Regions from separate parts of the Bacillus sp. JJ864 genome, predicted to be linked through region 2. Evidence: riboswitches for the same ligand, from Rfam matches in the RefSeq annotation. Region 2 holds a riboswitch; each other region holds the start of a gene.
What was found. Region 2 has a riboswitch for S-adenosylmethionine ahead of V7024_RS03215 (methionine ABC transporter ATP-binding protein). Riboswitches for the same ligand answer to the same signal wherever they lie in the genome.
Positions count from the first base shown of each region.

Region 1 (10,370 bases), on a different contig from region 2:
AGACGAGTTGATAAAAGAAGTTACGGATCTTACGTATCATTGCTTAGTATTACTCGTAGAAAAAAATGTCTCATTACAAGAGATAACGGAAGAATTACAAAAACGGCAAGGTCAATTATCAAAAGTGGGCGACCGAAAAGACATTGATGCCTTATAGGAGGGGAGAAAAATGAGAGTAGATTATCACCTTCATTTAGAAGAAGGACCGTATTCAATGCGGTGGTTATCTCGCACAAATGAAGCGCTTGAGTATTTCACACCGATTGAAGAAGAGAAACATTCAATGGAATGGATCTTAAAAGCTGGGGAACGTTTGCAAAAGCGTGTAAAGGAAGGCGCATTTGCACAGGAGTGGATTGATTTATATTTAGAGGAAGCAGTGCGCAAAGGAATACGGGAAGTTGGAATAGTTGACCACTTATATCGTTTTTACGAAGCAAAGGAATACTATGAGCGCTATGTCGATATTAGTGATACAGAACTTGGACATTTGCAAAAAGAATGGCTCGATCAGGTGAGAGTAGAATCAATTGCAAATTTCACAAGAGCAATTGAAGATGCGAAAGAAAGATGGAGAAAACGAGGCGTGACATTACGACTTGGGATAGAAGCAGATTATTTCATCGGCGGAGAAGAAGAACTGGAAAAGTTATTAGCATTAGGAAATTTGGATTATGTGATTGGTTCTGTTCATTTTATAAATGGATGGGGATTTGATAACCCGGATACAGACAATTATTTTAGGCAGCATGATTTACATGCGTTATATCATACATTTTTTCAAACGTTAGAAAAAGCAATACGTTCTAGCTTATTTGATATTGTTGCACATTTAGATAATATAAAAGTGTTTAATTATCGCATAGATGAAAATGAGCAATTACCATATTACGAAACAGTTGCGAAAGCTTTGATTGAAACGAATACAGCTACGGAAGTGAATGCTGGATTATATTATCGATATCCTGTAAGAGAAATGTGTCCGAGTCCTTTGTTTTTACAGCGTTTAGTACATCATGGTGTTCCAATTACCATCTCGTCTGATGCACATTTTCCGAATGATTTAGGAAGTTACGTACAAGAAAATATAGAATCGCTTCGTAATCACGGTGTTACGCATATAGCAACATTTGAAAAAAGAATTCGAAGCATGAAACCGCTTGAATATGTAAAAGAGAATGTTTTGTGATAAAGTGAAACTTCCATCTTGAATTGGTGGGGACTTACTGCCCGCGAATAGCGGGATGAAAACCTCCTTCTTTGTTTACACTAACGTTGAATAAAAAAGGAGGTTTTCTTATGGCGAAACAACAATATAAAGATACTGGGAAGTTAACAAATGAGAATAATGCTCAACAAAAAGATCAATCAGAGCAATCGGTTATACAAGAACAAATTAGTGATACAGTAGCAGAAGGAACAATTGATGTGAAGCTGGGACAAGGAAGAGATAAATAAAGTGAAACAAACTTCTATATAAATACAAATTAGACCTAAAAACCCTCTTTCTTTTTAGGTGGGCGAGAGCATCTGGCCATGCATAGAAGCGGTCAGGGCCTTTTTCTGCCACATGCAAGGTTTATAACAAAAGAAGGAAGCAAGTCGCGGCCATGTTAACTTCTACATAGCAGCGACTTAAATGTCGAAAATTAAAATGGATATCTAGTAGTGAGAGGCTGAATGTATTCAGCCTCTTTTTCACGATTTTGTAAAGAAAAGTGATAAGAATAATGATAATGTAATCAAATTCCTTGTCTTTTTTCGACGGAATTTTTTACAATAATATTGAATGAGCATATTTTTATGTAAAAAAGAAAGGATGCTTAAACATGGCGAAAATTTTAATAGCAGGAAAAATTCCAGAAATCGGACTACAGTTGTTACGAGATCATGAAGTGGAAATGTATGATAAAGAAGAATTGATTGGCACAGAAGAGCTAGTAGCACGTGTAACAGATAAGGATGCGTTATTAAGCTTACTTTCAACAAAAGTTCCGAAAGAAGTCATCGATGCAGCACCGCATTTGAAAATTATTGCAAACTACGGAGCTGGATATGACAATATTGATTATAAGTATGCAGTGGAAAAGGATATAGCGGTTACGAATACACCGAAAGTTTCCACAGAGGCAACAGCAGAGCTAACATTTGCAATTCTGTTAGCGGCAGCGCGCCGTATTCCAGAAGGAGATACACTATGTCGTACAGTTGGTTTTAATGGCTGGGCGCCGCTCTTTTTCTTAGGACGTGAAGTATACGGGAAAACGATTGGTATTATTGGTCTAGGAGAAATCGGAAAGGCGGTAGCTAAGCGAGCAAAAGCCTTTGGGATGAAGATTGTGTATACAGGACCAAGTCGTAAATATGAGGCGGAGCAAGAATTAGGGGCAACATATGTAACGCTAGAAGAACTATTACAAACAGCTGATTTTATTACGATTAACTGTGCATATAATCCGAAGTTACATCACATGATTGATGAAGAACAGTTTAGACTAATGAAAAAAACGGCTTACATTATTAATGCGGCACGTGGTCCCATTATGAATGAAGAAGCGCTTGCAATTGCATTAGAAAGAAAGGAAATTGAAGGGGCAGCGCTTGATGTCTTTGAATTTGAACCGAAAATTACAGAGAGATTAAAAGAATTAACAAATGTTGTGTTAACACCGCATATTGGAAACGCAACGATTGAGACGCGCGATGCAATGGCAGAAATGGCAGTGCGTAATATTTTAGCAGTATTAGAAGGAAATGAACCATTAACGCCAGTGTATAAAAAAGAACTTGTGACGAAATAAAAACAGAAACCTTCCTAATTATAAGGAAGGTTTCTGTTTTATTCTTTGTTTGCTCGCTTTTTTTGTGACGGGCGTTGTCTAAGAAATTGAGATAGCATATACAAAATATAGAGCGGAATAGCAATGAATAAAAACACTGAAATATTACCGAAGCTCGTTTTGTACATCGTATAAATGATTCCGACTAAAAAGAGTGTCACGATAATACTATATTTTGGAATCGGTACATCTTTCATACTTGGAATACGAATGCGACTAACCATAAGAAAAGCAAATGTCACGAATACTGTAATGAGTACGATTTTTGGAATCACATGTGAAAATAAAGTAAGGAAGGCAACAAGGCCACCTGCAGCTGTAATTGGTACACCGGTAAAGTATTTCATTGATGTTGATGATGGTGTGACATTGAAGCGAGCTAATCTGTATGCTCCAAATAGAGGGAAAAGTCCTGCTATGTATAATCCGATAATACCGTAATTAGAGAAGGATGTGTAATACATCAATACTGCGGGTGCAGCACCAAATGTAACTACGTCTGCTAATGAATCAAGTTCTTTTCCGAGCTGTGAATCGACGCGAAGTAGGCGTGCAATCCTTCCATCGAGGCTATCTAGCATCATTCCGATTAAAACTAAAATTGCCGCTGATTTGTAGTATCCTAATGAAGCGTAGCCGATGGATAGAAATCCACTATATAAATTTCCGAGCGTAAATAAGTTTGGAATGGCTGCTCTGTACAAAATCTGATCCCTTGCTTTCTATTATAGATTCTTGATTAGTTTATGAAAGTTTATCTTTTTTATCATAACATAAATTTCCTATGCTCGTCGAAAAAAATCTTCATTTTGAGAAAGATTTTAGCGTGTTTTTTATTTGTTGTAAGCCCAGAAGAAATAACTGTAATTGCTGCTTCATTTGTTTTATTCAAAGCCATCATATTATATATTATTTTTTCGGCGTATAAGTGGCTGCTATGTGTAATACGACATGACCGCTACTTGCTTTCTCCTTTTGTTTTAAATTTTGCATGTGGCCAGGAACAGGCTCTGACCGTTTCTATACGTGGCCAGATGTTCTCGTCCCCCGAACCAGAAAGGGAGGGTGTCTTTTTTACTTGTATATATAAAAAATGAACCTCGAATCGTCATTGTTCGAGGTTCATTTTCTTATTCAAATTTGGTTGTCATCGTACCAGTCTTATATTGATTATGCGAATCAAATCGTAATAAATCACCGTAAATGAGTTTATCAGAGTAACTTAGTTCTGTTTTTGCTTTTTCAATATACGGTTGACAAATAGAAATATCAGTTGGCTCACCAGTTTTTTTGTTGTAGCATACATTTTTTGTATACAGATAATCATTTGTTACGAAGCTTCCGTCACGCATAACCATAAGTGGCTGATCATTTGTTTCAAATAAATCTGTGCCAAATTCAATAGAATTGTTTGTTTTTATACCGAGTAAATGTAGAAGTGTTGGCTTCACATCAATTTGCCCAGAAACTTTTGAAATGACTTGTCCTTTTTGACCGGGAATGTGAATGATGAGCGGTACTCTTTGTAGCTGCATCGTATCAAAAGGAGTAAGTGTTTCCTTTCCTAAAAATTGGGCCATAGCTGCATTATGGTTTTCAGAAATACCATAATGATCTCCGTAAATAATGATAATAGAATTATCGTATAATCCTTCTTTTTTTAGTTGTTCAACAAAATGTTTTAATGCTTCATCTGTATAACGTACAGTTGGAAAATAACGATTTACAACGCCGCTTTCTGAAGTGTATTCATTAATGAATTGATCTTCCGGTTGCAGCAAAAATGGAAAATGATTTGTTAATGTAATGAATTTCGTATAGAACGGCTGTGGTAAAGATTTTAATTTTGGGATAGATTGTTCGAAAAATTCTTTATCTTTTAATCCCCAACCAACAGACATTTGTTCCGCATTTGTATAGTCTTGCAAATTGAAATAGCGATCATATCCGAGTGTAGGATACATCAAATCACGATTCCAAAATGTTTTATCGTTTGAATGAAATACAGCAGAGTAATATCCATGTTTTTTTAGTTGTTCTGGTGTGGCTGTATATTCATTATTAGCATGTGTAAAGAAAACAGAGCCGCGATCAAGCGGATATAAAGAGTTTTCAATAATAAATTCGGCGTCTGATGTTTTCCCTTGTCCAGTTTGATGATAAAAGTTATTGAAATAATAGCTTTCTTTAATGAAGTCATTTAAAAATGGTGTAATTTCTTTTCCATTTATTTTTTGATTGATGACAAAACTTTGCGTAGATTCCATGGAGATTAAAATAACATTTTTTCCTTTTGCCACGCCGAACAATTCTTTATTTGCTTGTCTATCTTTTGTTTTCACATAGTTATCAATTTCAGAAAAGGTATCACCACTTGCGAAGGCACGCTGAGCAGACGATTTCGATTGCAGCGCAATATCATAAATATGATATGTATATAAGCCAAGATTTTTCACAACTGTTTGGCGATCAAATGAATGTGAAAAGAGTTGTGGTTTATAAATAACTGAAATAATCATTTGCAAGGCTAATGCTGCTGTTACACCACTAAAAAAGGTTTGTTTTTCTTTTCTCGATAAAGGAGTTGTGTCACAAAAACTAGGGAATTTCCGAGATAATATGGCTAAAATAATGGTATCTGCAAATAAAAGAAGTGTTTTATATGTAAATAGTTCTTTTATACTCGTTCCTAAATCAGCCATGTTATTCGTTTGAAATAATACTGGGAATGTTACAAAGTCATTGTAAAATCCATAAAACATGGCGTTGCCAAATAAAATAAATGATAACACCATACTAATACTAATAATGATACGATTTCGATATTTTGTTGCTAATAAAGCGAAACCGAAAAATAATAATAATGAAGCTAATGGATTAAAGAACAACATGATTTGTTCGAAAGCGTTATTGATCTTCATATCAAAAGCTAATTTGTATACAATATATGTTTTGATCCATAATAGGACGACTGCTATGAGAGCGAATCGTATTTTTGGAAACAAGCGTTGCATCATATTGGGCTCCTCCTACTACCTACAAGTAACCGTTCGTTTCTGTATATAACCGGTTACATATTTCTATGTTTTTTTGCTATGTGTACTATTATATAAAAACATAGTGAATTTGTGGATGCTTTTCTCATAATTGGGTAGAAAAAGGGAAGATGGATAAAATAATGTCATCGATGGAAAAGTGGAGGAGTACTATGAAGAAAATATGTTGTTTTATAGTAAGCTGCTTCATTTTACTTGGAAATCCAGCTCCTTTTTTGGCTGAACATGAACCGTTATTATTAGAAGATGCACTTTATTCGGTGCTGTTTCCGAGAATAAATGAAGCGATTCAAAAGTATTATGGAAAACAAAAGCCATATGAATGTCCGAAAATCGTTAGCATGAAAAAAATGTACAGCGGTACATATTTGTTCCGTGCTTCTATTGAAATAATTAAATATGAACCAGGGATAGGAGGGGAAAAACTCCCGCCGTTTGAAAAAGTAATAATTACCTTTGAAAATGATGATGGTGAATGGACTGTGAAGAATATAGGTGTAAAGCGCTTACCAGATAATACAAAAATAAATTGTCGTAAACCAATTTAAAAAAGTATTTGACAAATAAATTACTCATTTGCTATTGTTAATAGCAATAAAAAGGTGCTTGAAAATTAAATAGACTTACCTCATCTACACTCAAGGGTAGAGGCCGCGATAATCAAAAGTAAGCTATAGGAAATAAAGTGGTATTCATGATTATAGTCTGAAAGGGATTTTCGCCGAAATATATGAATACCCACTTATTCATATATTGGGACTGCATTAAATAAATGTAGTACTGTCATAAGTTTTTGACTTATGGAGAGCTATTAGGAGATGTTTGATGCGGTTTCTTATTTGAGAAAATAACACAAGTTTATTTTTTCATCCTATATTTTTCTAATAAGAAACGCGTGTGAACATTGTTCCGCGCGTTTTTTGTTTACCTAATTAGGGATAATATGAACAACTAAGGGATGTAATAGATGGTTTTGAGAAAAAAGGGAGGAATTCACATGTATTTACACGGCACAAGCCGCATTAACGAGCAAGGACATTTAGAAATTGGGGGATGCGATGCTACTGAACTTACAGCGACATATGGTACACCTCTTTATGTATATGATGAAGCAGCAATTCGTGAGAAATGTCGTGCATTTCATCGTGCTTTTAGAGAGAGTGGGTTCTCTTATCAAGTAGCATATGCAAGCAAAGCGTTCTTGTGCATGGAAATGTGCCGATTAGCTGCGGAAGAAAATATGTCGCTGGATGTTGTGTCTAGCGGAGAGTTATATACGGCATTGCAAGCAGGATTTTCAGCTGAACGTATCCATTTTCATGGCAATAATAAAACAGAAGAAGAGCTGAGAATGGCGCTAGAAGCTAATATTGGGTGTTTCGTTGTAGATAATTTTTTAGAACTAGAAATATTACATGATTTGGCGAAAGAATACGGAAAAGTTGCCAGTGTTCTGCTTCGTGTGACTCCAGGAGTAGAAGCGCATACGCATGAATATATTACAACGGGTCAAGATGATTCTAAGTTTGGTTTTGGTATTTCAACAGGGCATGCATTACAAGCAATGAAAAGTGCATTAGAAAAATCAAATTACAATGTGCTAGGAATTCATTCTCATATAGGATCACAAATTTTTGAAACTGCAGGATTTGTTCGTGCAATTGAAGTGCTTCACAAATTTCTAGAATTAGTGAGAAAAGAAATGGATTATGTAGCACCCGTATTAAATGTCGGCGGTGGTTTTGGAATTCGTTATACGGAAGGGGATACACCGCTTGCTCTTGGCGAATATGTGCAAGCTGTGACAGATGCGGTACGCGAGCAATTTACAGCATGTGAATATCCACTTCCAGAAATTTGGGTAGAGCCAGGTCGTAGTATTGTTGGTGATGCAGGAACAACTTTGTATACAGTGGGAGCGATTAAAGATATTCCAGGCATTCGGAAATATGTATCAGTTGATGGTGGCATGACAGATAACCTTCGACCGGCACTTTACGGAGCGCGTTACGAAGCATTACTAGCAAACCGAGCGAATGAATCTGCTGAAGAGGTTGTTTCCATTGCAGGGAAGTGTTGCGAAAGCGGGGATATGCTCATTTGGGATATAGCGCTCCCGAAAGTTGTTTCGTGTGATCTCTTAGCTATCTCTTGTACAGGGGCATATGGCTATTCGATGGCAAACAATTACAATCGCATTCGTCGACCAGCAGTTGTGTTTGTGAAAAATGGAAAATCTCATGTTGTTGTTGAGAGGGAATCGTTTGAAAATATTATCGGAAACGATCGCATACGTGTAAAGGAATTTGTATAAAGTGAAACTTCTATCAGTGGGGATCTTACTGCCTGTTAATGCGGGATAAATACGTTCTCGTTTAGTTGAAGAAGGAGTCTTTTAGGTGAACAACTCCTTCTTCTTTTAAAATAATAAATTTTATCGGAAAACTAGGATTGAAAAAATTCAGAATCGTGTTAAAATACAGTTATAATTAAATTCTTATCAAGAGCGGCGGAGGGAACTGGCCCAAAGAAGCCCGGCAACCTACTTTATAAAAGTAAGGTGCTACTTCCAGCAAAATGGAATCCATTTTGGAAGATAAGGTAGATACGTTACCGGAACAGTCTTTTCGAAATGGGAAAGATTTTTTTTATGAAAAAAGGGGGGACTGTTCGTGGGGGTACAAGGACAATTTGAAGAAGTAGCAAGTAAGATTCAAGCAATGCTTGCTGATATGAAATATGGTTCAATTACAATTGTTGTGCAAGATGGGAAAGTGATTCAGCTTGAAAAAAGTGAAAAGGTGCGCTTGAAATAAGCATGCTGACTAGAAAAACTAGAGGCGGCTTTAATCTATTTTAATTAGATTAAAGCCGCCTTTTTGTATAGGTTTTATGAAGGGGGAGAACGATGTTAACGTATGAAACATGGAAAGATCATTTTGTATCATTTCCAGAGGATGATGAAACGAGAGGTGCTTTAGCAGCGGTGCGCTGGGCCTATGAACAATATGGGCAGGATATTGTGTATGCATGCAGCTTTGGGATAGAAGGAATGGTTTTACTGCACTTGATTAACCAAGTAAATCCATCTGCAAAGGTTGTGTTTTTAGATACAAATGTTCATTTTCAAGAAACGTATGACTTAATCCAAAAAGTACGAGAACGATACTCTAAGTTGCAGATTATTGAAAAGCAACCGGAGCTTACACTTGAAGAGCAGGCAAAGGAGTATGGTGATAAATTGTGGGAACATAATCCAAACCTTTGTTGTCAATTAAGAAAAATTAAGCCGTTAGAAGAAGTATTAACAGGCAGGAAAGCTTGGATATCTGGTTTGAGAGGAGAGCAGTCTGAAACGCGAAAAAATATACAGTTTGTTAATCAAGACCATCGTTTTCAATCTGTAAAAATTTGTCCGCTTATTCATTGGACTTGGAAAGACGTATGGCGTTACGTATACAAGCATAATTTGCCATACAATCCGCTTCATGATATTGGATATCCGAGTATCGGATGTAAAACATGCACTATGCAGGTGCAAGAAGGCGGCGATTTGCGAGATGGACGGTGGGCTGGAAAGACAAAAACGGAATGTGGTCTTCATTATCAATAAAGGCTGATAAAAAAGGAGAAGAAGAGAATGAGTGATAGAAAAACATTAGTGAATCGAATTGATACAACATATGAAACAGCACATATTGTAAAGGAAATTGAGTTGGATGGAGTGGCATTAAGTGATTTAGAGCTTATTGCTATCGGTGGATATAGTCCGCTTACTGGTTTTTTAGGGGAAAGCGATTATACGTCCGTAGTCGAGGAAATGAGATTAACAGATGGAGAGGTATGGAGCATTCCAATTACATTGTCTATAACAGAAGAAAAAGCGAAAGAATTGCAAGTAGGAGAAGAAGTTAGGCTCGTAAAAGAAGGAGTGACTTATGGTGTGATTCAAGTTGAAGAGATTTACACGCCTAACAAAGAAAAAGAGGCATTCCTTGTTTATAAAACGGTAGAAGACATACATCCGGGTGTTAAGAAATTATACGATCGTCCTAATGTATATGTAGGAGGACCAATTACGCTTGTGAAACGAACGAAAAAAGAAAAATTTGCTGCTTATTATTTGGATCCAAGTGAAACGCGGGCAGAGTTTCTACGGCGTGGCTGGAAAACAATCGTCGGCTTTCAAACGAGAAATCCAGTTCATCGGGCGCATGAATATATTCAAAAAGCAGCTCTTGAAATAGTTGACGGTTTGTTTTTAAATCCGCTCGTTGGTGAAACGAAGTCAGATGATATTCCAGCTGATGTTCGAATGGAAAGTTACGAAGTACTTCTTAAAAACTACTATCCAAAAAATCGCGTCTTTTTAGCGGTATTTCCAGCAGCAATGCGATATGCGGGGCCTCGTGAGGCGATTTTTCATGCACTTGTAAGAAAAAACTTTGGATGTACACATTTTATTGTAGGTCGT
Region 1 covers NZ_JBALLY010000135.1:22,163-32,532, reverse strand. Annotated here, with positions in the region: gene V7024_RS19165 (phosphoribosyl-ATP diphosphatase) at 1-157, shown strand, start outside; gene V7024_RS19160 (histidinol phosphate phosphatase domain-containing protein) at 170-1,189, shown strand; gene V7024_RS19155 (DUF4025 domain-containing protein) at 1,300-1,458, shown strand; gene V7024_RS19150 (NAD(P)-dependent oxidoreductase) at 1,830-2,801, shown strand; gene pssA (CDP-diacylglycerol--serine O-phosphatidyltransferase) at 2,840-3,544, opposite strand; gene V7024_RS19140 (LTA synthase family protein) at 3,971-5,857, opposite strand; gene V7024_RS19135 (DUF3888 domain-containing protein) at 6,049-6,444, shown strand; lysine riboswitch at 6,534-6,715, shown strand; gene lysA (diaminopimelate decarboxylase) at 6,894-8,210, shown strand; SAM riboswitch class I at 8,391-8,499, shown strand; gene V7024_RS19125 (YezD family protein) at 8,569-8,712, shown strand; gene V7024_RS19120 (phosphoadenylyl-sulfate reductase) at 8,805-9,509, shown strand; gene sat (sulfate adenylyltransferase) at 9,537-10,370, shown strand, end outside.
Region 1: another riboswitch for S-adenosylmethionine. It lies ahead of V7024_RS19125 (YezD family protein); the one in region 2 lies ahead of V7024_RS03215 (methionine ABC transporter ATP-binding protein).

Region 2 (10,370 bases):
TCTTTCTAAAGCATACTGCGCTAATTCATGTTCATGCTTTTCAATATTATCAAGACCGATTTCTTCTAAGAAATCAATCGCAGCTCCAAGTCCGATTGCATTCGCAATAATCGGTGTACCTGCTTCGAATTTCCACGGAAGCTCTTTCCACGTAGATTCTTGTAAATCTACGAAATCGATCATTTCACCGCCAAATTCAATTGGCTCCATATTGTTAAGCAATTCCTTCTTACCATATAATACGCCAATACCTGTAGGCCCGCACATTTTATGAGCGGATAAAGTGTAGAAATCACAGTTTAAATCTTGTACGTCCACTTTCATATGCGGTGTACTTTGTGCACCATCAACGACCATAATTGCGCCGTTTTGATGCGCGATTTCTGCAATTTCTTTTACAGGGTTAATCGTCCCAAGTACGTTAGATACGTACATGATTGAAACAATTTTTGTATTTGACGTAATCGTTTCACGAGCATCTTCTAATGAGATTGTCCCGTCTGATTGAAGCGGAAGATATTTTAACGTTGCGCCTGTTTTCTTAGCAACTTGTTGCCAAGGAATAATATTACTATGGTGCTCCATGTAAGAGATAACAATTTCATCGCCTTCTTTTACATTTTCCATGCCATAGGCTGCCGCAACTGTATTTAACGCCGTTGTTGTACCGCGCGTAAAAATAATTTCTTCCATCGATTTCGCATTAATAAACTTACGAACTTTCTCGCGTGCGCCTTCATACGCATCAGTTGCTTTCGTACCGAGCGTATGAACACCGCGATGCACGTTCGAGTTATATTCTTTATAGTAACGTTCTAACGTTTCAATGACTTGAATTGGCTTTTGAGAAGTTGCCGCACTATCGAAATAAACAAGTTGTTTGCCGTTTACCTTTTGATCAAGAATTGGAAACTGTTTGCGTATTTCATGAATATCCATTAGCGAACTTTCCTTTCAATTACCTCAACAAGCTGCGCTTTAACCCCTTCGATTGGAAGCTCATTTACTACAGGTGCTAAGAATCCATGGATGACTAAACGTTCTGCTTCTTTCTTCGGAATACCACGGCTCATTAGGTAGTATAGTTGTGTAGGATCTACACGTCCTACAGAAGCTGCGTGACCTGCCATTACATCATCTTCATCAATTAAAAGAATTGGGTTTGCATCGCCGCGTGCTTTTTCATTTAACATAAGAACGCGAGAAGATTGCTGTGCATTTGATTTTGATGCACCGTGTTCAATTTTACCAATTCCGTTAAAGATAGATGTTGCACTATCTTTTTGTACACCGTGTTTTAAGATGAAACCTTCAGAGTGTTTACCGAAGTGAACAACTTTTGTTGTAAAGTTTTGCGTTTGGTTGCCACGGCCGATTGTTACTGTTTTTGTATCAGCAAATGAACCATCGCCCATTAAGTTCGTTACGTTCTCAGAAATTGTGTTTCCATCATTCATAAGACCTAATGCCCACTCAAGACGTCCGTCTCGTCCAACTACGCCGCGGCGGTTTACGTAAGATGTTACGTCTTTTGCTAACAAATCAACCGCACCAAACTTCACTTGTGCACCTTGTTCTACGATTACTTCTGCCACGATATTTGCAATACCTGTAACAGTTTCATTTGCCACGTAGTTTTCTACATATGTTGCAGAACTGTTTGCATCTGCAACGAATAATACATGGTTATAAACGTTTGCTTCTTCGCCGTCTACTAAGAATACAGCTTGAAGTGGTGTTTCAAGAACAACGTTTTTCGGAACGTATACGAACGCACCGCCGTTGATTAGCGCAGCATGAAGTGCTGTTAAACGATGCTCATCAACTTTCACGCCATCTTTCATTAAATACTTTTGTAAAAGCTCAGCATGCTCAGTTGCAGCTGTTATAATATCTATAAAAATAACGCCTTTTGTTTTTGCTTCTTCTGATAAAGAAACGAATGCAGTTGTACCGCTGCGCTGTACAAGTACGTTATTATTTTCATCGATTAAATTTTTCACTGCTTCTGGAAGTTCTTCTAAAGAACTCACAGGCTCTTGCTTTACAGTTTTACCTTTGCCGATAAAATCCCATTTATCAATTTTCGTTTTATCTGGCGTTGGCATTGGAAGTTCAGTTGCCTTTGCAAGAGCTTGTAAGCGGAACTCAGTCAACCAAGCAGCTTCATTCGCTTCGCTTGCAAATTGACGGATAGAATCTTGATCGAAAGGTAATGTACCAATTGTCATGTTTATTGCTCCTCTCTTACGCTTCTTGCTCTTCTGTTTCGTCTTCAATACCTAGTTCTTTTTTAATCCAGTCATAACCTTCAGCTTCTAAACGGTGTGCAAGCTCAGGACCGCCAGATTTCACAATACGACCATTCATCATAACGTGTACATGATCTGGAGTAATGTAGTTTAATAAACGTTGGTAGTGCGTAATCATTAAGCAACCGAAATCTTCACCGCGCATTTCGTTAATACCTTTAGATACAACTTTTAATGCATCGATATCAAGACCAGAGTCGATTTCGTCTAAGATTGCGATTTTTGGCTGAATCATCATTAATTGAAGAATTTCGTTACGTTTTTTCTCACCGCCAGAGAAACCTTCATTTAAATAACGTTGTGCCATTGCTGGATCCATTTCTAGGAATTCCATGTTTTTATCTAATGTACGGATAAATTTCATAAGAGAAATTTCATCGCCTTCTTCGCGGCGCGCATTAATTGCAGAACGTAAGAAGTCAGCATTTGTTACTCCGCTAATTTCACTTGGATATTGCATTGCTAAGAATAGACCAGCTTGTGCACGCTCATCTACTTCCATTTCTAATACATCTTCACCGTCGATGATGATGCTACCTTGTGTTACTTCATATTTTGGGTGACCCATAATTGCAGAAGATAAAGTTGATTTACCTGTTCCGTTAGGTCCCATGATTGCATGGATTTCTCCACCTTTTACTTCAAGGTTTACACCTTTTAAAATTTCTTTGCCATCAATTGATACATGTAAATCTTTAATCGTTAATGTAGAACCAGCCATCTCAATACCTCCAATAATTCTCTATATACATTTTAAAAATTCCTAAAACGTTCACATTCTCATTTTATTCTCATTCTAATTTTATATCAAATAAAATGATATCGCAAACGTTGAAAAAATGTAACAATTTTTCTGCAAATACGAACAGGAATTTTCTGCACATTACATTATGATACACCTTTCTTCCTAATTATATAAAGAAAAAAGGGCTAAGAATTTCCAGCCCTTTTTTCACCTTATTCACTTACAGGAAGCACAGCTCCTTTATATTCTTTCGTAATAAAATCTTGAATTTCTTTTGAATGTAATACTTCTACAAGTTCTTTAATTTCTTTTCTGTTTTCGTCACCTTTACGAACAGCGATAATATTTGCGTAAGGAGAATCTGATCCTTCAATTGCAATTGCATCTTTTGTTGGGTTTAACTTTGCATCAATTGCGTAGTTTGAGTTAATAAATATTGCATCGCCTTCATTGTTCTCATATAACTTTGGTGTAAGACCTGGTTCAACATCCGTTTTAAATTTCAAGTTTTTCGGATTTTCTACAATATCTTTTTCTGTTGCTTTTACAACATCTACGCCGTCTTTCAGTTTAATAACGCCGCCTTTTTGCAGAAGTGCTAACATACGTCCGCGCTCTGATACGTTATTACTCATAATTACTGTTCCGCCGTTTGGAAGGTCTTTTAAACTTTTATATTTCTTAGAGTAAATTCCCATAGGCTCTAAATGAATTTTTCCTGCATTTACAAATTTATATCCTTTTTCTTGGATCTCTTTCTCTAAATACGGAATGTGTTGGAAGTAGTTCGCATCCAAATCTTTACTAGCTAACGTTTCATTTGGTAGTACATAGTCTTGGAATTTTTTTATTTTTAATGTAATCCCCTTTTTCTCTAATAGTGGTTTCGCTTTTTCTAAAATAACTGCATGCGGTACGTTAGAAGCACCCACTACAATTGTTTTCTTATCTTTTTCGCTGCTACCACAAGCAGCTAATGCAAATACAAATACAGCAATAAGTGCTGAAAATAATACCTTTTTCATGTTATGACACCCTTCCTTTTCACAATATTCAAAATAGTAATTTTATAGAAAGTCTTCGTCTGAGACGAAAACTCTTCTTTATCTTTTATCAAGCCGCTTCGTAAAGAAGTCACCAAGCACTTGAATAATAAATACGATAACAAGCACAAGAATTGTTGCCATAAAAGTTACATCGCTATTGTTACGCTGGAACCCCTCTAAATAAGCAAGTGTACCAAGGCCGCCTGCACCAACCACTCCAGCCATTGCCGTATAACCGACAAGTGCAATTGCCGTTACAGTGATGCCTGAAACAAGCGCCGGCAAAGCTTCTGGTATTAATACTTTTAAAATGATTGTACTTGTCTTTGCCCCCATCGCTTTCGATGCTTCAATGACACCTTTATCAATTTCACGAAGCGCAATTTCAACCATTCTCGCATAAAACGGCGCTGCTCCAACAATTAATGCTGGCAGTGCAGCACTTGCTCCAAGAATGGTATTTAGAAGAAACTTTGTAAATGGAATGAGTAAAATAATTAAAATGATGAACGGGATAGAACGAAAAATATTTACAAACGTACCAATTACAACATTGACCGGTTTGTTCTCCCATAAATTATCTTTTCCTGTAAGAAACAGTAATAATCCAAGAATAAGACCCAATACAAATGTTGCCAGTGTGGCAACTGTCGTCATATATAACGTTTCTCTAGTAGCTTCTAGCATTGTATCCCAATCGACATTTTGAAGCAGATTATCCATGTGCAATCACCTCCAGCTCGACTTGCTCTTGTTGAATCGTTGCAACTGCTTTTGCAACCACATCTTCATCGCCATTTAAGTGAACAATTAAGCTTCCATACGCCCCGTTTGTCGTTTGTGCAATATTCCCTTGCAGAATGCTCACTTCCACTCCATCTTGCTTCATTAAATCCTGTAAAACTGGTCTTTCTACTGCTTCACCAATAAATTGCAGTTTCACGACCTTCCCTTCTGGGTATTTCTCTGCTAAATGCTCAATTGTTTCATCTGCATCTTCAGAATCTGTTATTTGCTTAACAAAGCGCTTTGTAATATCTTGCTGCGGATTACGAAATACATCCAACACGCTGCCGCTTTCAACAATCTTTCCTTTTTCCATAACAGCAACGCGGTTACAAATTTTTTGAATAACATGCATTTCATGCGTAATGAGTACAATCGTTAACCCAAGACGCTTATTAATATCGAGAAGCAAATCTAAAATTTGATCTGTCGTTTCTGGATCTAATGCTGACGTTGCTTCATCACACAATAATACTTTCGGATTATTTGCTAACGCTCTCGCAATACCGACGCGCTGCTTTTGTCCACCACTTAGCTGAGATGGATACGCATCTCCTCGTCCATCTAAACCAACAAGACGAATTAATTCATCTACACGCTGACTTCGTTTCTCTTTTGTCACCCCAGCAATTTCAAGCGGGAAAGCAATATTTTCACGAACAGTTCGTGACCAAAGTAAGTTGAAGTGCTGAAAAATCATTCCAATTTCTTGACGTGCTTCTCGAAGTTCTTTACCTGTAATTGCCGAAATCACACGCTCTCCAATCGTAATCTTTCCAGACGTTGGCTTCTCCAATTGATTAAACAAACGAATTAACGAACTCTTTCCGGCACCGCTATAGCCGATAACCCCGAAAATCTCGCCTTTTTCTATTTGTAAATTCGCATCATCCACAGCGGTAACATCACCGTGTTTAGAGCGATATATTTTCTTTACATTTTCTAAAATGATCATAGATGTCACCCCTTTTTAATTAAAAAGCGTATGCGGCTTGCCCAGAATGGAAGGGGGATGGAGCTTCTGACGTAGAGGCGTTTTTTTTCCTCGTAGGAAGAAGCGAAGCCACCGACCATTCTAGCCGCTGAAGCTGGATTATAAAAAGCGTAAGCGGCTTGCCGCTATTACTATAAAAACGTTTTGTTGTTCAAGCGTCCTCCTACACCGAAACAACAAAAAAACCTTTCTGCTTTAAAATGAGCAGAAAGGTTTATATACATAAATTACTATTATCCTTTCCTCTCATCTCTCAAAGCATTCGCTTTGCAGGAATTGGCACCATTTCAACATAAGTTGACGGTTGCCGGGCTTCATAGGGCACAGTCCCTCCACCTCTCTTGATAAGAGAAAATCAGATATAAATTTCGTCTGATTTTATCGTTATGAAGTTTTCGTTATTTTATGTTTTGAATTGTATCAACGCATGAAATAGATGTCAACAGAAATTTTTAGCAAAAAATAAACTTTCTGAAAGTTAAGCACCTACCCTTAACGGTTTGCAAATATGAAATACAGATTCTAATAATAACATCGTTCGATATGTCCCTCTATATGTAATCGCATTTCGGCGCAATAATGACTGCAAGCGAACTTGTCCTGTAATCAACAACCGCAAATCTGTTTCTTGAAAACAAACAAGCTCTTCTGTTCCCACCGCACCATTTATAAGTTCAATTTTCTCTCTTGAAATATTCAATGAATAACATTCATCTTGGAAAATAAAACAAACAACCTTTTCGAATTGTGGTAATAGTGGTTCTAAGTGATATTGCGTATTGGCATATGTTACAAATGATTGAAGCAGTGAATACAATTTCATCCTTATCACACTCCCCATATCACGTTTTACATATTACCATTCCATTTTTATCACGCGCTCTCCTGTATCATTCTCTCGACAAAAGCTGTACGAAAAACCATTTATTTCTTACTATTTCCCAAGAAATATGTCGAGGCGGCAAATTTTTTGCCGCCTATTGTAATTCCATATATAAATATTCCACAGATTGAAATGCATATATTTTCTTTACAATTTGGTTCTTCTCAAATATAAGTAAACACGGAACACTTTCAATTTGATACTCCCGCGCAAAATGCGGTGCATAATTTACATTTAGCATTCCAATTTCTAAGTGAGGCAACGCTGCCTCAACAACCGTTAGCATTTTTTTTGCAAGCTGACACGTACCGCACATTAGCGTATATACGTATAACACCGTTTTTTCTTGATCTCTAACTGCAACTTCTGCTTCATATCCTGTCCAATCGATCATTGTACCCTTCCTTACCGTAAAAATTCTGTATAGACGTCAATGTCAGCTCCCCATAAAACGTTCGCTAAATGAAATGACGGTGCAGTCGCAACCTCTCGATACGAACGATCAATGTAAATATGTTCAGCATGTGGAAATTCTCGGCGAAACTGTTTGCGTAATTTCTCCCCTGCATCATCTGCATCCACAAGAACATACACTTCTTTATCATACAGCTGGTCAATGAGTTCATCCATTTTCGACAAACCAATTGTACCATTTGTACAAACAATTTCCACCGGTTCTCTAATAATCGTTTCGATCTTTCTCTTATCTGACTTACCTTCAACAATAATTACTTTTTCCACATAGACCACTTGGCATCACCCGATCACCATATACTATGATACAACCTTGCCTTTAGTATATAGTATATTCGATATTTTAATGTTGTTTCCTGTTTATTTTTGTGAAGAAAAGCGGAAGCGGCTTGGTCAGAATGTGAGGGGGATGGAGCTTCTGACGTAGAGGTGTTTTTTACCTCGCAGGAAGAAGCGAAGCCACCGACCATTCTAGCCACTGGAGCTGGACAATAAGAAAAGCGGAGCCGACTGTTCAGTCCCGGTGGCTAAGGTTCTTTCACACAGAAGGTGCTCTTTACCTTCTCGTGGGGAAGGTTCTTAGACATGAGGGGCTAGGAGGTGAAGCTGGACAATGTAGAAAAGCGGAAGGGGCTCGTTCAGAAACATATCTAAGAAAATCTCCATTCCTATCATCTCTAAGTAGAAAAAATTCTATGTTCTATATACATCCATTTTGATTTTTCGACATCTAAGTCGCTGCTATGTAGAACAAAGATGACCTGTACTCACTTTTCCCCTTTGGTTTAACCCTTGCATGTGGCAGGAAAAGACCATGACCGCTTCTATGCATGGCCAGATGATCTCGCCCACCTAAAAAGACAGGTTTTTTGTTAGTTTTTCAATTGGCATTTCATATAATACAAATACCTTTAAAAACAGCACAACTAAAAAAGGACAGCTCACAGCTGTCCTTTTCAGATTAGTCTTGATTAATCATTTCTTCGTATTGCTCTGCAGTTAATAATTTCTCCACTTGGCCTGCATCTTCAAGCTCAACTTTAACCATCCATGCACCTTCGTATGGAGATTCGTTAACAAGCTCTGGCTTGTCATTTAAGTCTTCGTTTACTGCTACAACTTTACCTGCTACAGGTGCGTATAGTTCAGAAACTGTTTTAACAGACTCTACGCTTCCGAATGGCTCGTCAGCTTCAATTGTTGCACCAACTTCAGGAAGTTCCACGAATACGATATCTCCTAATTCGTGTTGTGCGAAATCTGTAATACCGATGATAACTTGGTTGCCTTCAACTTGTACCCATTCGTGCTCTTCAGAGTAACGTAATTGTTTTGGAATGCTCATGTCTGTACCTCCAATGAATGTATTAATTATGTAAAAGCACCTTATTGGTACTTTTTCCACACGCTTTCAAATTGCTCTTCATTAAAGCCAACCGTTACATCATTACCGCCTGTTACAATTGGTCGTTTGATTAACATGCCATCAGAAGCGAGCATGTCTAACATTTCCTCTTCACTTGCATCTTTTAGCTTGTCCTTTAATCCAAGCTCGCGGTAACGCATTCCACTTGTGTTAAAGAATTTTTTTAATGGTAATTCACTTTTTTCATATATACTACGAAGTTCCTCCTTAGAAGGCGGATTTTCGACAATATGAACCATTTCATACGCTACATCATTTGTTTCTAACCATTTTTTTGCCTTTTGACATGTTCCACATTTTGGGTATGAATAAAATGTTACTGACATACATTCACCTACTTTTCACTAACCTTTACCCTTATCATATAAAAAATATTTTTTCATTTCAAACTTTAACTTATTTCGCTAAAAATTTCTTTTATCCTGCAAAATTTTTATTTTTTTACAGAGTCTTAAAAACATTTTACTACCGAAAAAAAATTATCTCAATAGAATATTATAAAATATTAATATATAGTTTTTAAAATACTGAATGTTATATTAATTTATATTGTTTTTTAATAAATCATCATGTATTCTCTTTAAGGTACAATAAAAATTCTTAACCTTATGTATTACTTGAAACTTTTATATTAATTCTTTTGTTCTATACGTTATAGTACATAAAGAAAAGGAGATCATTTATTATATGGAGCTACAAATTCAATCAGTAACCCAAGAACAAATTCACGAATTCACAGATCAAACTATTATTCAGTTGCAACTTGAAGAATTAGATCAGTTCACAGACACAAAGTTAAAAACAACAACATTGTCCATTACGATAAACAAAGAAATTCTCCAGTTTCAAATTACAGCTCAAAGTGGAATGCAAAACAATATGTACTGTAAAACGTATGCCGTTCCTGTAAAAGCATTTCACTACATCCTTGTATCGACACAAGAAGATTCAGAGCAAGTAAATGCGAATATGCAAGTATTTGGACATCAAGGTGAATTTCTCTTACATGAGAAGCTTTCTTTACATCATGTAAATAGCATTCATACAACATATTCAGAATTTACGGAGTTTTTCGTAACATTGAATGAAAAGGTTACCAAATATATCAATCAATATAGACAATCTCTTTAAACTCTCACATAATATTTTATCGATATAATAAATGTAAGATAAAATACAAAAAAGAGACGACTGTCAACTCCCCACTACTTAAACGCTCATACCTTTTAAAGTTGGGGCTTTTTCATTAGCCGTCTCTTATATAAATCCATTTTGACTTTTCAACATATAGATTGCTGCTATGTAGAAAAAAAGATTCTGCTACTTTCTTTCTCCCTTTGTTTGAACTTCGCATGTGTCAGGAAAAGGCCCTGACCGCTTCCACGCATGGCCAGACGCTCTCGCCCACCTAAATGAAAAGGGATTTGTGTAAGTTTTTTAATTTGGATTTATATATTTTTTATTCTTTAATTTTAAATTGGGAAATCAATCCTTCTAATTCTTCAATTTTTGTCTTTATTTGCATGGATTGATTTGTTATTTCTGTAATTGATGATGCTTGTGTTTGAATTGCTTGTACAGTCTCATTCGTATCTTTTTCTACTTTTGTAGAAGTCTCTGACACTACTGATAGTGAAGCATTAATTTCTTCCGTTCCAGCAGACATTTCTTCTGTTGTAGCTGACACTTCTTGAATTTGCTGCG
Region 2 covers NZ_JBALLY010000014.1:59,722-70,091, forward strand. Annotated here, with positions in the region: gene sufS (cysteine desulfurase SufS) at 1-939, opposite strand, end outside; gene sufD (Fe-S cluster assembly protein SufD) at 939-2,231, opposite strand; gene sufC (Fe-S cluster assembly ATPase SufC) at 2,248-3,033, opposite strand; gene metQ (methionine ABC transporter substrate-binding lipoprotein MetQ) at 3,270-4,082, opposite strand; gene V7024_RS03210 (methionine ABC transporter permease) at 4,161-4,826, opposite strand; gene V7024_RS03215 (methionine ABC transporter ATP-binding protein) at 4,819-5,844, opposite strand; SAM riboswitch class I at 6,127-6,234, opposite strand; gene V7024_RS03220 (hypothetical protein) at 6,362-6,706, opposite strand; gene V7024_RS03225 (thioredoxin family protein) at 6,861-7,160, opposite strand; gene V7024_RS03230 (toprim domain-containing protein) at 7,172-7,516, opposite strand; gene gcvH (glycine cleavage system protein GcvH) at 8,202-8,585, opposite strand; gene V7024_RS03240 (arsenate reductase family protein) at 8,627-8,992, opposite strand; gene V7024_RS03245 (DUF3978 family protein) at 9,354-9,797, shown strand; gene V7024_RS03250 (methyl-accepting chemotaxis protein) at 10,126-10,370, opposite strand, start outside.

Region 3 (10,370 bases), on a different contig from region 2:
CCATCCATATACGGTAACGTACTCGGAAGCACATCTCTCGAATGAACTGTTTTTAGTTCATAGGAAGGAATAACCGCTACAAGTTCTATATCATACATAGGCTGTGACAAAAATGAAATATCTTTTCCATCATATGTTCCTATCATAAGTCCGCCATATAAGGCTGCTCCAACATTATCAATATGTCCTTCCATTTCCGTTGCGATCAACAGCTTCTCTCTTCTAGATAGATGTAATTCGCAAAGCTGATTAGCAAGTTCAATTCCCGCAATAATTGCCGAAGCACTGCTTCCAAGTCCGCGCGCTAATGGAATATCACTGTCTAGATGAAGATGACAATAGGGAAGCTCCTTATTATAACGGGCAGCTACCCTACGCGCCGTCTGAATGAGTAAATTATTCTCACCTTTTGGAATCCCTTGAAGAATTGTTGTTTTCGCTGTGCACTCCCAGCTAGAATGTGAAAATACATCTACCGTTAAATATTTGCTTACTGCAAGACCAATTGAATCAAAACCTGGCCCAAGATTTGCTGTACTAGCCGGCACACGAATTGTAAACATAGGAGCCGCCTTCATCGAAGGACAGCTCCTTGAATATGTTCAAACACAACCTTTTCATCATTTGGCAACACAAGCGGTTGAATTTTTTTCGTATCAATCGCAATATCGGGGTCCTTTAAACCGTTTCCTGTTAAAACAGCGACGATGCTGCTTCCTTTTGCTATTTCTCCTGTTTGTACTTGCTTGTAAATCCCGGCAAGCGATGCACAAGAAGCAGGCTCCGCAAAAATCCCTTCATACTTAGCAAGCCATTCATATGCCTGAAGAAGTTCTGCATCTGTTACCTCATCGATTTTTCCATTTGAATCATGAGCAGCAGCGACGGCTTTATCCCAGCTTGCGGGGTTCCCGATACGTATTGCAGTCGCAACTGTTTCCGGTTCCTCAATTTTATATCCGCGCACAATCGCCGCCGATCCTTCTGCTTCAAAGCCGCGCATCTCTGGTAAACCTGTGCCGCGCTTTTCGTTATACTCCTTAAAGCCTTTCCAATACGCTGTAATATTCCCCGCATTTCCAACCGGAATGGCTAAAATATCAGGCGCTTTTCCAAGTGCATCACAAACTTCAAATGCGGCCGTTTTTTGGCCTTCAATGCGATATGGATTCACTGAATTTACAAGCGTAATCGGTGATGAATCGCTAAGCTTTCGTACCATTTGCAGGGCATGGTCAAAGTTTCCATCAATACTAATAATTTCAGCTCCGTACATGACTGCCTGCGCTAACTTGCCATAGGCGATTTTTCTATTTGGAATCATAACAATACAAGATAAACCTGCGCGCGCTGCATAAGCAGCTGCCGACGCAGATGTATTTCCTGTTGAAGCGCAAATAACCGTTTTGCTGCCAGCTTCCTTTGCCTTTGCTACAGCCATAACCATCCCGCGGTCTTTAAAAGAACCCGTCGGATTTGCACCTTCTACTTTCGCATAAACAGAAACACCCCATTTTTCAGAAAGATTTTCTAATAAAATAAGCGGTGTATTTCCTTCTGATAGTGAAAGCGATGGTGTTTGCTCAGTAATCGGTAAGTATTCTTTATAAGCAGCAAGTAATCCGTTCCACATTAGCGAGCATCTCCTTCAATACGGTAGTTTGCTTTCACACAATCTACTTCTTCATACGTCTCTAGTGTTTCGAGAATGTATGTATAATCTGCAAGAGATGCGCGGTGTGTAACAATAACGATTTCTGCTGCTCCTTTCTTTTGTAATGGCATTTGAATAATCTTTTCAAAGCTTACGCCGCGTTCAGAGAATAGCGATGTAATTTTCGCAAACACACCTACTTCATCCTTCACGTGAAGGCGTAAAAACTTCTTCACATAAATTTCTTCTTCTGCTTTTAATACTTTCTCATATTGCGGCGTTACTGCGCTATTTCCTGTTACACCAAGGCGTACATTTTTCATAACCGCCACTAAATCAGATACAACAGCTGTTGCTGTTGGCAAACTTCCCGCACCTGGTCCGTAAAACATTGTTTCTCCTACCGCTTCGCCATATACATATACTGCATTATATTCGTTTTGAACAGCTGCAAGCGGGTGTGTATTTGGTAACAATGTTGGTTCTACTGTTACCTCTAATTTTTCACCATCACGCTTCGCTACGCCAATTAACTTAATTGTATAGCCTAGACTCTTACTATACGCAATGTCCTCCTCTGTAATAGATGTAATTCCTTTTACATTCACATCATGAAGTTCTACATTTGTAGAAAATCCAAGTGTTGCTAAGATTGTCATCTTTCGTGCCGCATCTAACCCTTCAACATCTGATGTTGGGTCTGCTTCTGCAAATCCAAGCTGCTGCGCTTCATTTAACACGTCGTCATACGCTCTCCCTTCGTCAGACATTTTTGTCAAAATAAAATTCGTTGTTCCGTTCACAATACCCATCATTTTCGTAATCCGATCAGAAGAAAGACCTTCTACAATGCTTCGTAGAATCGGAATACCACCTGCTACACTCGCTTCATAAAATAAATCCGCTTGATTTTCTTTTGCTACAGTAAGAAGCTCTGCACCGTGAAGTGCCATTAAATCTTTATTCGCTGTAACTACTTGCTTACCGTTTTGAAGTGATTGTAAAATATATGCTTTTGCGTCTTCTATACCGCCCATCACTTCAATTACAACATCAACATCTGGATTATCTATAATTTCATCTGGATTTTTCGTTAATAATGCAGGGGTTACTTGGACCTCACGTTCTTTTTCTAAGTTTTGTACTAATACTTTTGCTACTTTGACAGGACAACCGATTTGGTGTGCTAAACGATCTTGATGATCTTCAATAATGCGCACCACACCGCTTCCTACAGTTCCGAGACCTAATAGGCCAACTTGAATTTCGTTCATAGTACTGTCCACCCCTCTAAAAATTGTATTTAGGTGCCATTATATAAGGTACAACTACAAAAAACAATATTTTTAGAACATTCCGAATAATAAAGGCCGTTCTTTGCAAAGAAAACGCTACCACGTGTTATACGCAACTTCCTTTACAACATATAAGGAGTTTCCTGATACACATAGTAATTCAACCAATTCGAGAATAGTAAATTTCCGTGACTACGCCACTTTACTACTGAATTTTCCAAAGGATTGTCATGTTTAAAATAGTTTTTCGGAATAGCAATATCCAATCCTCTTTGCTGATCGCGCTCATATTCTTGCTTTAACGTCTCACAGCTGTATTCACTATGACCAAGAACGAAAATATGCTTTCCATCTTTACTCATAACGAGATGAACACCGGCTTCTTCAGATGTCGCTAGCACATCGAGCTCCTGTACGCTTTGAATATCAGATCCCCGTACTTCTGTATGACGAGAATGCGGTGCAAAAAAGCTTTCATCAAAACCGCGTAATAATTTCACATGCTCCTGCTGCACTTCATGCTCAAACACACCAAACATCTTTTGCTCTAGCGGATATTTCGGAACGCCGTAATGATAATACAATCCTGCTTGCGCCCCCCAGCAAATATGAAGCGTTGATGTAACATGTGTATTCGAATACTCCATAATTCGCTTCAGTTCTTCCCAATAATCTACCTCTTCGAAAGGAAGTGTTTCAACCGGAGCACCAGTAATGATGAGCCCGTCAAATTTTTCTCCTTCAATATCACGAAATGTTTTATAAAAGCTTGTTAAATGCTCCTGCGTTACATTTTTTGCTGTATGAGATTCCATATGAAGTAAATGGACATCGAGTTGAAGCGGTGTATTTCCAATTAAACGAAGCAACTGCGTTTCTGTTTCTTGTTTTGTTGGCATTAAATTTAAAATAGCAATCTTCAAAGCACGAATATCTTGTGTTTCTGCTCGTTCTTTCGTCATCACAAAAATATTTTCATTTTGCAATACTTTACGAGCTGGTAAATCTTTAGCAACGATGATCGGCATACTGTTTTCCTCCAGAAAGTGCTGCCCCTAAATCAGCAATAATATCCGCCTCATCTTCAATACCAACCGATAACCGAATTAAATCAGGCGTTACACCTGCCAAACGCTGTTGTTCTTCTGTAAGCTGACGATGTGTTGTGCTTGCAGGATGAATGACACAAGTTCTTGCATCTGCAACATGCGTCACCAATGCGGCAAGCTTCACATTTTCAATAAACTGTTTAGCAGATTCAAGACCTCCTTTTACGCCAAATGTTAAAACACCACTCGCACCTTTCGGTAAATATTTTTGTGCCAATGCATAATTTTCATTATTTTGAAGTCCAGGATAATTGACCCACTCAACGCGTTCATGCTCGGATAACCACTGTGCAACAGCTAATGCATTTTGGCTATGACGCTCCATACGAAGATGCAGCGTTTCTAAGCCAATATTGCTTACGTACGCATTGAATGGACTCATACAGTTTCCATAGTCCCTTAATAACTGTACACGTGCTTTCACAATGTATGCCGCTTGCCCGAACTTTTCCACATAACTTACACCATGATAGCTTGGATCTGGTTCAACAAATTCAGGAAATTTACTCCAATCGAAATTCCCTCCATCAATTACAATGCCGCCTAGTGAACTTGCATGACCATCGATATATTTCGTTGTAGAATGAACAACAATGTTTGCACCATGTTCAAATGCATGACATAAATACGGCGTCGCTAATGTATTATCCACAATAAACGGTACTCCAAGCTCTTTTGCCGCATCAGAAAACTCTTTAAAATTCAGTACATTCATCGCTGGATTCCCAAGCGATTCCGCATACACAAGCTTTGTTTTCTCATTTGCGAGGGCAACAATTTCATCAGCAGATAAGTTTGGATGAAAGAACGTGACCTCAATCCCAAGCTTCTTAAGACTAACTGCAAATAAATTAAATGTACCGCCGTATACGGTTGATGAGCAGAGCAAGTGATCACCACTGCCACAAATATTTAATATCGCTAGCATAATTGCAGCTTGCCCTGATGCCGTTGCAACCGCACCAACGCCGCCTTCTAACTCTGTGAGCTTTTGCTCAAAAGCCGCCAGCGTCGGGTTTCCAATACGCGTATAAATATATCCTTCTGCCTCCAAATTAAAGAGGGCTGCTAAATCATCAGAAGTATCGTATTTATACGTCGTGCTTTGATAAAGTGGCAAAACACGCGGCTCACCATTTTTCGGCGTATAGCCACCTTGCACACAAATCGTTCCTTTCCCCCATGAATCTCCCATTTCTCAATCTCCTTTCTTTTATAAAAAATAAAAAACTGCTTCTTTCCTAAATAAGAAAGAAGCAGTTTAGACAAACGCTCGCCATGTAGCCTTTCTTATCTTTCAGGAAATACCTGCAGGATTTAGCACAATTCCGATTTACGGCTGTTGCCAAGGTTTCATAGGGCCCGTTCCCTCCACCTATTCTTGATAAGACATATGCAATTACCGATGATTCTATAGAAATTATTTCCTCATGTCAATATATTTTCTGAATGTTCTTAAAATATTTTATTATTCCCCATCATTTCCACTACCGGTCTTTACTGAATAAAGAATATTCTGTAAAATTTAAAGTGTGAATGACAACTCATTCATAAACCAATAGGAGGCGATACATACATGAAGGTCGGGGAAATGTTAACTTTTGAAAAATCATTTACAAGGGAAGATGTAGAGCTATTTAGTAAAATTTCCGGTGATGCCGGTGAACATCATGTTGTTCCAGATGAACATGGACGCGTAATGGTACAAGGATTACTCGTTGCAACATTACCTACGAAAATTGGCGGCGATTTAAATTTTATCGCAAGAGATGTAGAACTTACTTTCTTACGCCCAGTCTTTACCGGAGATACAGTTCGATGTGAAGTCACACTGATTCATCATGAAAAACAAGATGATCGAATCGTCGCTGTTTCAAAGGCAGAATGCTTTAATCAAAATGGGAAAAAAGTGTTGGAAGGATCTTTTCTAGGGATTATTCGGCAATAATAAATGAAACCTCCATCAGTGGGGGGATGCCTCATCCCTCACTGATAGAAAACCTGCTCCGCTTATCTTTTTTACTTCTCTCTAAACCGTGAAATGAGGTTTTATCACCTACCACTTTCCAGATACACAAATAGCATATACACACGAATTTATTATATGAATAGAATGAAATAAGGATTTGAATTTGAAAAAATACAGGAAATGTTCTATTTTAAAATAAAAAATACATTTAAAAAACATTACTTACTATGTAAAATGAAAGAGTTATATATAAATCCAAGTTGACTTTTTAACATCTAAGTCACTGCTATGCAGAACAAAACATGGCCGCTACTTGCTGTCTATCTTTGTTTTAAACTTTGCACGTGGCAGGAAAAGGAACTGACCGCCTCTATGCATCGCCAGTTACTCTCGTTTCCTCCCCTAAAAAATTGGTTTTTATGTCATTTTTTCAATTTGTATTTATATATTTCATTCATTATGGTAACCATGAAAATGATATTTTTCACAACGCTACTTATACAAATGTTTCCACATCACTTATTATAAAGTGATATTTTTTCTTTATGGGGATTAAAAACTTAACTTAATAGCTATATTGCTGCGCTCCTACACATTTTTTATATGAATTTCAAATAAAATTCATATAAACCATTTAATATTAAACACTATAGGTAATTCTCCATCTTTTATATAAATTACTCTTCAGTAAGTTTTTTATAAAAAATGTAAAAAAGAGCAGTCATAACATATATAAGCATAATTATTCTCGTATCAGAATCTCTAAATTTGTCATGACACCATATAACATAAAGGAGGCATAAAAAATGACGATTAGAAGAGGCATGCATTCTTTACTTATCATGTATGGTATGTTTCTAGGTGCTATAGTTGGTGCTACAGTCTGGTTATTTTTAGTTACCACAAATGCTGGAATTCAGTTTATTTGGGGATATTTACCGAAAGAATTTTCATTACCACCGTATTACACAATTTTTGTAACAACAATTGGTGGTATTCTTGTTGGACTATCGCAAAAGTACTTTGGTACATGCCCGCGTTTAATGCCAGAGGTAATGGGTGAATATAAGAAAACAGGTAGAATTGAGTATAGTTTTGTACATAAATCTACATTAACGGCTATTATTGTTTTAATATTTGGTGCAAGTTTAGGGCCGGAAGCAGCACTTGTTGGAATTATCGGTGGACTTTGCACATGGGTTGGAGATCGTTTCCATTTTGCTTTAAAAGGCATGAAGGGATTAACTGAAATTGGAATTGGTGCTACTTTAAGTGTTATTTTTAATGCACCATTATTCGGTTATTTAGCTCCAAGTGAAAATGAGAATAAACCAATTGACGAGATTTCCAGGGCAAAAAAAACCATTGTATATCTTGCTACTACTTTTGCTGGTTTTTCTGTTTATTTATTGCTTAGTAAGTTTGATAATCGAGGATCTTTTATTGTTGATTTTGGGAAAGGGTCTTTCTCACTCCATGAATGTCTTGCCTTCTTACCTCTAATTTGTATAGGAGCTGGTGTAGGCTATTTTTATTTCAAGGTAGAACATATACTGGAAAAAATCGTTCATCCTTTTCAAGAATATAAAGTAACGTTAGGAGTTATAGGCGGCATTCTTTTAGGAATTGCAGGAACTTTACTGCCCTATACAATGTTTTCAGGAGAACATCAATTAAAAGACTTAGTCCATGAGTGGACAGAATTATCATTTTGGATGCTGATTCTTTCAGGAGTTTTAAAGTTATGTGTAACGGCAGTTTGTTTAAGTACAGGTTGGCGTGGCGGACATATTTTCCCAATTGTATTTGCTGGCGCAAGTATTGGATATGCTGTGGCTACTGTCATCCCATTAGATCCAGTTGCTTGTGTAGCCATTGTCACTACAGCCATTTCAAGCTATGCGGTACGAAAACCGCTCGCAATTACATTATTATTACTTATGTTCTTCCCAATTAATTTATTGTTACCAATGATTGGGGCTGCAATGATAGGTAATCTATTTCCACTTCCTAATCATGATGAGAATAAACAAGAGGGATTAGTATAAAGATAAAGATGATAAAATCAAGAAAACCTTCCATTAGTGGGAGGTTTTCTTGTTCAGCATTAACATAAACACACTTATCACAAATACAAAAACTGGCTTTTTGCCAACGAAACCTTAAATATAACTAACTCTATTCCTTTTTATTTTCAACTTCTACACTTTTCTCTAAATCAGCAAGCCAATAAAGATCACTATAATTTTCTTTTTGACCAATATCTTGTAACTTATTATTACTATATAAAAGTGACTCGTGACCCAGCATATACTAAAACTATGTATTTTTCTCCATCACGTGTAAGCGATCGTATAAAAACAGGTAGTAAAGAAGTTAAATTTAATAGTACAGCTGTTGTTGGTAATGGTCCTATAGACTTACAAGGCAGAGATTCATCAGTTATCACTGCAGATTTAACACAAGATACTTCAATACCTAAAGGTGCCATTGTTAAGCGTATTACAACAAAAGGTAATCAATCACCAAGTTAAGGTAATGTTACTCATAAAATAATGTCTAATCAAAATCAAGTATGGCATACAGTAGTAGGTAATTTTAAAATTTTATTACAAGATAATCTAGAAGTTGCACAAGTATGGAACCTTAAATATCATGTATTGTCGCCAGTAGGATCTACAATGAAAAATGTTACAGCTAATATCGATTATGAATATGACGAAACAAAAAGCTTTAAATAATTAACAAAAAAAACCTTTACTAAAAAATAAGTAAAGGTTTTTTTTGTTTAGACATACTTTTAAGTCTGTCCTCACTTTTTATTCCACGGTTCCATTGACTACGAGCCTCTATCCCTTCAAACTCAAGGGATTTTCGCGGCATAAACTTCAGAATTCATTAAATATATCAATGCTGCACACTTATTTTCTTCTACTTATGTTATGCAATTATGCATATTTCATAATAATATTTAAAAGTATATTCACTATATCAATCTATTAACATATAATTCTTTAGTCGAATTAATATTAACCAATAATGGAGAAATAAGGTGAATTATGAAAAAAATCTTAATGACAGTATTGCTATTTTCATTAATTTTAATTGGATTTAGCATACCCAAAAATGCATCTGCTGCTACAGAAGAAAATGATGCAGGTGTAGGAAAGATAGCTGAAAAAACATCACAGGAAGCATCGGTTAAAACAGGTACGTATGTAGCGGATAATTATGACTTTAAAGTAGATAAATTAAACGCTACAGACTTTAACGTTATGATGAAGAACAAAAAAACTGGAGAAGATATTCTGCTTGAATCGTATAAAAATATGACAGGTTATTACGCTGCAACGGGGTTACAAAACATGAAGTTTTATCCCTTAGAGTGGTTAAGTAATGAAGATTATGCATATGTGTTCACTTATGCATATGCCCATTATTCTCATGCTCCAACTATATATATTGTTAACTTAAAAACAAATCAAGTTACTCCTTTTTACTTAACTGGATCAAAATGGGATGGAACTGACTTTGAAAACCCTATGAGATTAATACAGTCCAATGAGGAGCTACGGGGAGATGAATTTACCTCTAATTACCTAGAGGATTTTGTGGCAGGAAGAAATATACAAAGGTTTGATGATGAAATTCTCTTCCGAGTAAATGATAAGCTACGCTATTCAACCTCAGCAAGTTATGCAAAACTGGACTTTAAACGTTTAACAGCTACTCAATATAATAGTCATCTCGTTGATAAACATGGCTTTGTAGATCGATTGTCAAGTAATTTAAGTCATTATAAGGATGCTGATGGAAACTACATATTGGTAGAACAGAGTAAATTCGATAATAAGATGGAATTATCAGCCAAAAAGGTTCGGACAACTGGCAAATGGGTTAAACTTACAACTGCAGAAATAGAAGCAATAAAAAATACTCCAGAGTGGCAGAATTGTATAAACTCTTTCAATTCCTATGCACCACCTACAGGGGATTGGAATTTCGACCCTAGCAGCTTAGAAGAACCTAAAAAACCAGAAGAACCCAAAAAACCAGAAGAACCCAAAAAACCAGAAGAACCCAAAGAACCAGAAGAACCTAAAAAACCAGAAGAACCCAAAAAACCAGAAGAACCAGAAGAACCAAAAGAACCAAAAGAACCAAAAGAACCAAAAGAAAATGACGCACGTGTAGGAAAAGTTGAAATCACAGGTATTTTAGCGAACAACAAAGCTGAATATATTAACTATGGTGAAGGTTATAAATATCGAGTATATAGTGCTGGAAGAGTTGGCCTTACTACTTTTAAAGGAATAGCTTACGATTCGGAAGGAAACAAAGCT
Region 3 covers NZ_JBALLY010000073.1:28,989-39,358, reverse strand. Annotated here, with positions in the region: gene thrB (homoserine kinase) at 1-578, opposite strand, end outside; gene thrC (threonine synthase) at 575-1,633, opposite strand; gene V7024_RS12605 (homoserine dehydrogenase) at 1,633-2,928, opposite strand; gene metA (homoserine O-acetyltransferase MetA) at 3,072-3,977, opposite strand; gene V7024_RS12595 (bifunctional O-acetylhomoserine aminocarboxypropyltransferase/cysteine synthase) at 3,958-5,253, opposite strand; SAM riboswitch class I at 5,346-5,449, opposite strand; gene V7024_RS12590 (enoyl-CoA hydratase) at 5,635-6,006, shown strand; gene V7024_RS12585 (chloride channel protein) at 6,834-8,075, shown strand; gene V7024_RS12580 (hypothetical protein) at 8,349-8,561, shown strand; gene V7024_RS12575 (hypothetical protein) at 9,087-10,370, shown strand, end outside.
Region 3: another riboswitch for S-adenosylmethionine. It lies ahead of V7024_RS12595 (bifunctional O-acetylhomoserine aminocarboxypropyltransferase/cysteine synthase); the one in region 2 lies ahead of V7024_RS03215 (methionine ABC transporter ATP-binding protein).